One region of the Aminobacter sp. MET-1 genome, then DNA from elsewhere that is predicted to be linked to it. Evidence: riboswitches for the same ligand, from Rfam matches in the RefSeq annotation. Region 1 holds a riboswitch; each other region holds the start of a gene.

Region 1 (3,269 bases):
TCTGATTGAGCCTGCCGGCATCGTCGCGGAAACGGCGGGCCAGCGCATTGTCGGGCACGATGCCGAGCCCGACCTCGTTCGACACCACAAACCACGGCCCGCGCGGACGCGACAACGTTTCGATAAGCGCCGCGCATTCGGTAGCGACATCGTGCTCCGCCAGCATGTGATTGGTGAGCCAGAGTGTCAGGCAGTCGACGAGCACAGGCGCGCCGTCAGGCAGACCGGCGAGTGCGCCCACCAGATCGAGCGGCGCGTCGATCGTTTGCCAGCCGTCACCACGGCGCCCCACATGAATGGAGATGCGCTCGCGCATCTCGTCATCATAGGCCTGCGCCGTGGCGATATACGTCCACGGCGCAGGAAACTGCGTGATGAGCCGCTCGGCATGCGCGCTCTTGCCGGAGCGCGCGCCGCCGAGCAGGAATGTCAGCGTCTCAGGCAAGGCGACCGTTCAGCGCCTGCGGCTGCTCGCCCATGAAACGGCTGCGCACGAAGCCGGCGACAGCGCCCAGAACCACCCAGAACACCAGGTTGGAGATGGTGACGGCGACGACGAAGCTGTGGTGCAGATCGGCCGGGATCGGCGAGTCGTGGCTTTCGGGCTGCGGTGCGCCGATGACGTGCGGTGCAACGATCAGCGCCACGCCGAGGATCGCCAGCGGCAACGATTTCCTGAAGGCGATCAGTGCAAGGCCTGCAGCGGTGGCGACGACCGTGGAAATCCACCAGATCTGGCGCGAGACAAGATCGGCTGCGGGCATCGCCGGCAGTTCTGGCGGCAGGCCGAGGCCGGGTGCCAGGGTGAACACGGCAAAGCCGGCAAAACCCCAGAAGACACCCTGGCGCCAGTTGGCGATGCCACCGGCGAACTCTGAAACGGCGACCAGGATCAGGCCGAAGGCGATACCGCTGATGATGTTGGCGAGTGCCGAATAGGCAAAGCGCTCGAAGCCGTCGGCAGGCGCCCACGCTTCTTCCTCGGCCGGGGCCTGTGCGACGACAGCAGGCGCAGTCGACTGCGCGGTAGTGGCAGGCGCTGTCGCCTCGGTGCCTTGAGCGGGTGTAGCGGCATGATCGTGGCCGCCAGCGTTCTCATAGGTCTCCGCCTTGAAGATCAGCGGGTCGGTTGAATAGGTCTGGAGCGCGGCCAGGATCACGCCGGCCAATAGGCCGCTGATCGCCGCGATGAACACGACGTTGCGAAAGACAGACATGGTTGGATTGCCTTCGTTAGTGGCAGGGGAAGGCCATCGAGTGGCGATAGTCGTGGGCAGCGTTGTGCACCACTTCCATATGCGAGAACCCGAGGAAGCCAACAACGAAGATGCCAAGCAGCGCGGCCATCGCCAGCTGCATTGCGCGCGACTGGGAGGAAACGCCAGTGCCGAGTGCGGAAGTAACCGTGTTCATTTCAATGTCCTTTCACCCTCCACCCGAGGGCATAGAATAAAGTCTTCGTCGCCGGCAGGTCTCCTGGCTTGCGGATCGACACCCTTCCCCGCCTTCCCGAAGCAAGCTTCAGTGGCCTTTGGGGAGAGCTAACCGCACACAGTTGCGGGGGCAGCCGCGGCTTTGGGCAAAAACTCCCTCACCGCATTCCCTCTTGATTCCAAAAACTGGAACCGACGACGGCTGCGACTATAGAAACAAAAGCATGGGGCGGCAAACCAAATTCCGACGCCGCAGCGCTCGAATGCGGCGTTCCTGCGATCAGGCACGCGCAGCGATTCGTTCCGCCACCAGATGCTGCAGCCGCCACAGATGCCGGTCGTGGATCGAACGCTGTTCCAGGTTCTTGACCACATTGTAGAGATAGTCGGCCGCCGAGCCCCAATGACCGCACGTCGTGGCCAGCCGATTCACAACCTCGTCTTCGCCGAGCGCCCCGGCATAGGCATGGCCTTCGCGGTTGATGACGAAGGCAAGTGCGGTCAGCGGACCTTGATCGGTGGCCAGCGTCAGCCAGCGCGGCTTGTAGGTCGAGGGTTTCAGCGTCATCTCGCGACGGAAGAGCTTGTCGAGTTGCTCGCGCCGGTCGCCATCCATCAGCCGCAGCGCCACACCCTTGCACTGGCCGCCGCGATCCATGCCCATCATCAGCCCGGGCTCGGCTTTTGTCGCGCGCCAGCGGGTCATGTTGATGCAGAACGAACGATGCCAGCCACGCGCCAGCGCCACCCTCTCCTCGGCATGCTCGACCTCGGGTTTCCAGATCAGCGAGCCATAGGCGAACAGCCACAGCGGCCCCTCCTCGGGATTGGCCGCCAGCGTCTCGTCGATCATTCGCGCATAATCGGCGTCGTCGAGATGCTGGGCGTCGGGATCGGGACCGGCATCCGCCACCTCGCGGTGGCAGCGCGCCACCAGCTCCTCGGTCAACGACATCACGCGACCGTTCATTGCCGACATCCCCGAACCCTGTGCATGACGTTGGCTAGTCCCTCTGTTGCCGCGCTTCAACCATGATAGTGCTGCATGGGCGGCGAAACACCCGAAAGCCGAAGCGAATGGCCATGACGATGCAACCGACCACCGACCAAGTTCAAGCCCAAACGCCACGCGTCCAGGTGATCGACATCGCCCGTGGTGCAGCGCTCATCGCCATGGCCATCTACCATTTCGCCTGGGATCTCGAGTTCTTCGGCTATGCCGATCCCGGCATGACCGCCTTCGGCGGCTGGAAGCTGTTCGCCCGCTCGATCGCCTCGAGCTTCCTCTTCCTCGTTGGCGTAAGCCTGGTGCTCGCCCACGCCAAGGGCATCCGCTGGCGCGGCTTCTGGAAACGGCTTGCGATGGTGGTTGCCGCCGCCGCCGTCATCACCGGCGCGACATGGTATGCCATGCCGGATACCTTCATCTTTTTCGGCATCCTGCACCAGATCGCCTTTGCCAGCGTCGTCGGCCTTGTTTTCCTACGCCTGCCGCCGCTGCTGACGCTCGTCGCCGCAGCCTTGGTGATCGTTGCCCCCAGCTATCTGCGCAACGACGTCTTCAACCATCCTGCCCTGCTTTGGGTCGGCCTCAACACCGTCGCTCCCCGCTCCAACGACTTCGTGCCTGTCTTCCCATGGTTTGGCGCGGTGCTGGCAGGCATGGGCCTGGCTGGACTGGCGTTGAAAGCAGGCCTGTTCGAAAGGCTGGCGCGGCTCAAGCCCGGCATCTGGTCGAAGCCGCTCGGCTTCTTCGGCCGCCACAGCCTTGCCTTCTACCTCATCCACCAGCCGGTGCTGATCTCGCTGGTCTGGGCCTGGGCGCAGTTCTTCCCC
Region 2 (3,269 bases), on a different contig from region 1:
TATGTGAAGGTCGCCGAGGCGCATGAGCGCTCCGAGCGCGAGAAGCAGCGCCTGCCGCTGGCCCGCGCTCGCGCCAATGCGCAGAAGGTCGACTGGGCCGGCTACACGCCGCCGAAGCCGAGCTTCCTCGGCACAAAGGTGTTCGAAAGCTGGGAGCTCGCCGAACTCGCCCGCTACATCGACTGGACGCCCTTCTTCCAGACCTGGGAGCTCAAGGGCCGCTATCCCAAGATCCTCGAGGACGAGAAGCAGGGCGCGGCCGCACGTCAGCTGTTCGAAGACGCCCAGGCGATGCTGAAAAAGGTCATCGACGAGAAATGGTTCGCGCCCAAGGCCGTGATCGGCTTCTGGCCGGCCAACACAATCGGCGACGACATCAGGCTGTTCGCCGACGATACCCGCCAGAGCGAGCTCGCGACCCTCTTCACGCTGCGCCAGCAGCTGACCAAGCGCGACGGCCGGCCCAATGTGGCGCTGTCCGACTTCGTCGCTCCATCCGACAGCGGCAAAGCCGATTATGTCGGCGGCTTCGTGGTGACGGCGGGCATCGAAGAAGTGGCGATCGCCGAGCGCTTCGAGCGCGCCAATGACGACTACTCCTCGATCCTGGTCAAGGCGCTGGCCGACCGTTTTGCCGAGGCTTTTGCCGAATGCCTGCATGAGCGCGTCCGCAAGGAATTCTGGGGCTATGCCAAGGATGAGAAGCTGACCAGTGACGAGCTGGTCGGCGAGGCTTATGCCGGCATCCGCCCGGCGCCCGGCTATCCGGCCCAACCCGACCATACCGAAAAGACGACGCTGTTCCGCCTGCTCGACGCCGAGAAAACCGCTGGCGTGACCCTGACCGAAAGCATGGCCATGTGGCCCGGCTCGTCTGTCTCGGGCCTCTATCTGTCGCACCCCGAGAGCTATTACTTCGGCGTCGCCAAGGTCGAGCGCGATCAAGTCAAGGACTATGCGGAGCGCAAGGGCATGTCGCTCCAGGAAGCAGAGCGCTGGCTGGCGCCGATCCTCAACTACCTGCCGACGGCCTTCTCCGAGGCGGCTGAATAGTTGCCGGCTTCGCGGCTTGCGCGCTTGACCGGCGCGCCACTATAGCGTGCCGCACGGTTATGGTTCTCCCGCCTCTGGGCGGGAGCTAAGAGGGAATTCGTAGAAGCCGAAGCTGCCCCGCAACTGTAAGCGGCGAGCCACATTGCCCACCGCGTCACTGGCATGAAGCCGGGAAGATAGGCGGTGAAGCGACGACCTGCGAGCCAGGAGACCTGCCTGACCAAGTGAGGTTCCGTGGGCGGAGTGTACCACAGGGACGCGGTTGAATCGGTTGCCGTTCCGGCGCCGTTCGGCCTGCGTTACCGCACTCCCGCTCCGGCTGGTCAGGGATTGCAGGTGTCGAACTCAACCGAAAACAACTCCGCGCCACAACCGCATGTGCTGCTCGTCGCAAAGTCCGCCTTTGCCGCAGCACCCCACAAGCAGATGCAGCAACTTACCGACCTTGCAGCCGCGCTGCCCGGCGTCGCCGGCGCCAGCTTCGGCTTCACCGAGCAAGGCACGCCGTCACTGCGCGAGGTCCTTGGCTCGCTGCGGGCAGCCGGCGCCTCCGACGTCCTGATCCTGCCGCTGATGCTGCCCATCGAGCCGAGCTTCACCGCCTGGCTCACCAAGTCGCTGCGCCGCAGGCAGACGCTGCGCCCGCCCTTCCCCGCCGAGTCCAGCTAGATTCATAGAAACTGCGCGCCGACAGAAAGCCGGCTAATCACTCGATCGAAATGAAAGGCGGAGGCATGCCCCTTTCGCAGTCTCTATAACCGCGACCTGCCCCCCGTGCAGCGCCATGATCTCGCGCACCAGGTTGAGTCCCAGCCCGGCGCCGCGCCCATCGGGCTTGAGGCGGTTGAACGGTTCGAAGATCGCCTTGCGCTGATCGGCCGCGATGCCCTGCCCCTCGTCGCAGACCTCGACGAAGCCGGCGGCACCCACACGTACTGTGATAACGCCCTGGCGTCCGCCATGATCGATGGCATTTTGCACCAGATTGGTCAGCGCCCGTTCGAGCGATGTCTGGTCACCCTCTACCGGAACTGTCTCCACCTCGGGCTCGAACGACATGTCGTAACCCGCCGCGAGCGCCAGCGGCCCGAGATCGAACACCACCTGCTTGGCCATGGCGACGAGATTGACGGGTGCAAACCGGTTCCCCTTCTGGTCGAGCCGTTGCAGATCGAGCAGCTGCCCGGCGAGCGTGGTCAGCCGCGCCGCATCCTCGAGCAGCTCCCTCTTGTCCGCGCCTGCCGGCAGCGCCGAGACACGCGCGTTCAGGATGGCGATGGGCGTGCGCAATTCATGCGCGGCCTGGGCGAGGAAGTGCTGATGGCGCTCGTACCCCGCATCGAGACGCCGGAGCGCATCATTGACGGCGCTGACAAGCGGACCGATTTCGACCGGCACCTCGTTCACCGGCAGCTGCACACCGCGCTTGTCGAACTCGATGCGCGTGGCCTGCGACACCGTCTGCCCCAGGCCCGCCAGCGAGCGGCGCACGACAAGCGGTGTGGCAACCATCGTCGCCAGCGCCATGAGAACGATCACCGGCAAGATCACCGAAATGAACCCACCCGAGACACCCGCAAGCAAACGCCGGACGGACATCCGGCCTTGCGTGCCGGTCAGGATCTGCACCTTGCCGGCAGCGGTATCGGTCCATTTGACGATCGCGTCGGGCTTGGCTTCGTCGCCGAGCGGATGGCCCAGCCGCGCGTCGTTCAGCTGCTCGATGATACCGGCGACGGGCGCATAGACAGGTGGTATCGTGCCTTCGCTCAAGCGGTGTCCCGTCTTGTCGCGCATGACGAACCACAGGCCAGGTGCATGCGTCCTGAGCCGCGCCAGTTCCGATGTCGGCGCAAGGGCGAGCCTGCCATTGGCGTCCCGCACCACGGCATCCGCAAGCACATCGAGGCTGCCGCCCTCATAATCGTCGACGAGATAGCCTGTGCCCCACAGTGCAGCGACGATCAACACCAGGAACGCCGCGATCATGGCCGCCTGCAGCGTCACCATTCGGCTGACCAGAAGCCACTTGAGCGACGGCGGCCTTGTTGCCATCACGGCGTCTCGCGCAACAGATAGCCGACGCCGCGAATGCCGCTGATGACGACGCCAGCATCGGCGTCCACCAGCTTGCGACGAACCCTGGAGATATGGGTGTCGAGCGCATTCGACTCGATGTCGTCGTTCATGCCGAAGACCGCTTCCATCAGCGTTTC
Region 3 (3,269 bases), on a different contig from region 1:
CAGGACATGTCGCGGCCCTACGACGAGGTGGCGGTGCGACACGGTCAGCCGGCCCGCATCGCGGCGGCCAGTCGCTTGATCGCTGCGATGTTGCGCGGTCCCGGCGTCGCCTCGTTGTATTCGAGCACGAAGAAGCGGTTGTTCTTCACCGCTGCGATGTCCTTGAAGGCCGGGTTGGTGCGCATGAACTCGATCTTCTGCTCTGCGGTCACTTCGCCATAGTTGACGATCACCACCATGTCGGGGTTGCGCTCGATGACAGGCTCCCAGCCGATCTCGGCCCAGCTCGACTCGACGTCGTCGGCGATGTTCCTGCCGCCGGCAGCCTCGATGATTGCCGTCGGCATGGCGTAACGACCGGCGGTAAAGGGCTTCTGCTCACCGGAATCGTAGAGGAACACGTTCACCGGCTTGTCGAGCTTGGGCAGCGTCGCCTGGAAGTTGGCGAGCTCCTTCTCGTAGCCGGATACCAGCGCATCGGCCTTCTCGCGCACGCCGAAGATCGCGCCGAGATTGAGCAGGTCGGCATACATGTCCTGAAGCGATGACTTGTCCTTCTTCATGATGTGGATGCAGCTCTCGGTCAGCTCGTAGACCGCGATGTTGAAGGGCGCGAGCGTCTCGGGGGTCACGTCGCCGCCAACCTTCATGCCGTAATTCCAGCCGGCGAAGAACAGATCGGTGTCGACGCCGAGCAGCACTTCCTTGGTGACGTATTTCGGCGCGAGCTCGGGCAGTTCGCCCACACCCTTGCGCAGGTTTTCGTCCAGCGTCTTCCAGCCCGATATGCCGGAATAGCCGACCATGCGGTCGGCGAGGCCGAGCGCCAGCATCATTTCGGTCAGGTTGACGTCGTGCGAGACGGCGCGCTTGGGCGCGGCTTCGAAGGTCACGTCGCGGTTGCAGCTCTTGACGGTGACGGGGAAGCCGCTGGCCATTGAGGAGGCGCAGGTGGCGAACAGGGCGGCGGCGATGAGGGGCAGGCGCATTGGGGCTCCTTTGGTTTGTCAGCGTTCGAGATGGAAGGAAAAGCGCGGGCGGCCGGTGACGGGATGGTCGTCGAGGGTGGCGCCGACGGCAAAGCTCCGGCGGATGCGCTCGGGCGTCAGGATCTCGGCAGGTTTGCCGCAGGCGACCGCGTGGCCGCCATCCATCACCAGCACGCGGTCGGCATGGGCGGAGGCGAGCGCCAGATCGTGCAGCGAGACGATGACGGTGCAGCCGAGAGTGCCGAGCAGTTCCAGCACCTCGAGCTGGTGGCGGATGTCCAAATGGTTGGTCGGCTCGTCGAGGATCAGAAGATCGGGCCGCTGCACCAGCGCACGGGCAATCATGACGCGCTGCTTTTCGCCGCCGGACAGCGAGTTGAAATCGCGCGCAGCAAGGGCGGTCAGGCTGAGCAGGGCAAGAGCGGCCTCGACTTTTTCGTAGTCGTCACCGTTGGTGCCGAAGCCGGCCGCATGCGGTGTCAGGCCAAGCTCGACGATCTCGGCGACCGTCAGGCCGAAGTCGGAGGCGCTTTCCTGCAGCACGGTTGCGATGCGGCGGGCGCAATCGCGCGGCCTCATTTTCCAGATGTCGGCGCCGTCGAGCCGGACAGTGCCCGTAACCGGCTTGTGGTAGCGGTAGAGGCAGCGCAGCAGGCTCGACTTGCCGGCGCCATTGGGGCCGACGATGGCCAGCAACTCGCCAGGCGCGACCGACAACGTCACCGGTTCGAGGATGGGCCTGGAAGCGCGCGGCCCCCAGCTTACGCCGTCGAGTTCGAGAAGTGCCGGGGTCGAGCCGACAAGGCGGCTAGCGGCGTGGACGCGATCGAGCATGCCCTGTCTCCGCGATCAGGCGGAGCAGGCAGAACGATCCGGTCAGCGCGCCGGTACCGAAAAGGGCAGTCGCAACCATCATCATCTCCGCGGCACACCCCGGCCGGTTGAGTTAATCGGATGATGGCAGGTCTCCTGGCTTGCGGGTGATCGCGCCTCGGAGCCTTCCCGGCCTGACGACCAGTGGCAGTTTTCCGAATTGCTATCCGCTCACAGTTGCGGGGGCAGCCACGGTTTCGCGTCGAGGACGTCTCACCGTGTTCCCATTTAACCTGCCGCCTGGAGACGGCAGGAACCATCACTGTCGTCGCTACAGCAGCGACGGGATGCTGACAATCGCTAAAGCGTCATGCCGCCTGCTGAATTGCGTCACGGCGCTCGATGGCGAAGGAAAACACGGCGACGCCGAAGGCGGAGAGCGCGATGGCGGCGCCGACGAGCGGCAGGTCGGCATAGCTTACGCCCATCGAAATTGCCGCACCGCCGACCCAGGCGCCGGCGGCATTGCCGGCATTGAAGGCGCCCTGGTTGAGGGTGGCGGCGAGGTTCGGCGCTTCGGATGCGGTTTCGACGACGCGCATCTGCATCGGCGGCACGATGACGAAGGTGATGACGCCCCACATGAAGACGAGCAGGATCGCCGCCGGCGCCGAAGTGCTGAGTTCGGCAAAGGCGACGTGGATCGCCGCCATCACCACCAGTGCGCCGATGGCCGTCGGCATCAGCTTCCAGTCTGCCAGCTTGCCGCCGATGATGTTGCCGATAGTCATGCCGCCGCCGAACAAAAGCAGGATCCAGGTGACTGATTCAACCGACAGACCGGTGACGTCGGTCAGGATCGGCTTGATGTAGGTGAAGACGGCAAACAGGCTGCCCGATGCCAAGGCCGAGATGATCATGGCGAGCCAGACCTGCAGCTTGCCCAGCACCTTGACCTCGCCCGCCACGCCGCCCTTGCCGGGAGGGGCGACACCGGCCGGCACCATGAAGGCGATGGCCGCGACCGAGATCAGGCCGATGACGACGACGGCGTAGAAGGTCATGCGCCAGCCGAAGGCCTCGCCGAGCGCGGTGCCGCCGGGCACGCCCAAAATGTTGGCGAGCGTCAGGCCGGCGAACATCAGGGCGATGGCGCTGGCGCGCTTGTTGGCAGGCACAAGGCTTGCCGCCACGACCGAGCCGATGCCGAAGAAGGCACCGTGGCCAAGCGCGGTGATGACGCGCGCCGCCATCAGCGTCCAGTAGGTGGGAGCTACGGCGCAGAGCAGGTTGCCGAGCACGAACAGCATGGCAAGGCCGATCAGCACCGGCTTGCGCGGTAGTTTCGCCGTGCCGATGGCGATGATCGGGGCGCCGATGACGACGCCGAGCGCGTAGCCGGTGACCAGAAGGCCGGCGGCCGGGATCGATACGCCGAGGTCGGCTGCGACCTCAGGCAACAGCCCC

Evidence for each region. Region 1 has a riboswitch for cobalamin ahead of NDO48_RS08970 (CbtB domain-containing protein). Riboswitches for the same ligand answer to the same signal wherever they lie in the genome.
Region 2: another riboswitch for cobalamin. It lies ahead of NDO48_RS07315 (CbiX/SirB N-terminal domain-containing protein); the one in region 1 lies ahead of NDO48_RS08970 (CbtB domain-containing protein).
Region 3: another riboswitch for cobalamin. It lies ahead of NDO48_RS24220 (ABC transporter ATP-binding protein); the one in region 1 lies ahead of NDO48_RS08970 (CbtB domain-containing protein).

The regions. Positions count from the first base shown of each region.
Region 1 is NZ_JAMSHL010000005.1:61,630-64,898, reverse strand. Features, by position in the region: gene cobU (bifunctional adenosylcobinamide kinase/adenosylcobinamide-phosphate guanylyltransferase) at 1-445, opposite strand, end outside; gene NDO48_RS08975 (CbtA family protein) at 438-1,217, opposite strand; gene NDO48_RS08970 (CbtB domain-containing protein) at 1,234-1,413, opposite strand; cobalamin riboswitch at 1,449-1,645, opposite strand; gene NDO48_RS08965 (gamma-glutamylcyclotransferase) at 1,714-2,403, opposite strand; gene NDO48_RS08960 (DUF1624 domain-containing protein) at 2,517-3,269, shown strand, end outside.
Region 2 is NZ_JAMSHL010000004.1:101,205-104,473, reverse strand. Features, by position in the region: gene metH (methionine synthase) at 1-1,053, shown strand, start outside; cobalamin riboswitch at 1,097-1,288, shown strand; gene NDO48_RS07315 (CbiX/SirB N-terminal domain-containing protein) at 1,390-1,722, shown strand; gene NDO48_RS07310 (sensor histidine kinase) at 1,756-3,108, opposite strand; gene NDO48_RS07305 (response regulator transcription factor) at 3,108-3,269, opposite strand, start outside.
Region 3 is NZ_JAMSHL010000023.1:12,558-15,826, reverse strand. Features, by position in the region: gene NDO48_RS24225 (ABC transporter substrate-binding protein) at 45-989, opposite strand; gene NDO48_RS24220 (ABC transporter ATP-binding protein) at 1,008-1,823, opposite strand; cobalamin riboswitch at 1,931-2,138, opposite strand; gene NDO48_RS24215 (MFS transporter) at 2,171-3,269, opposite strand, start outside.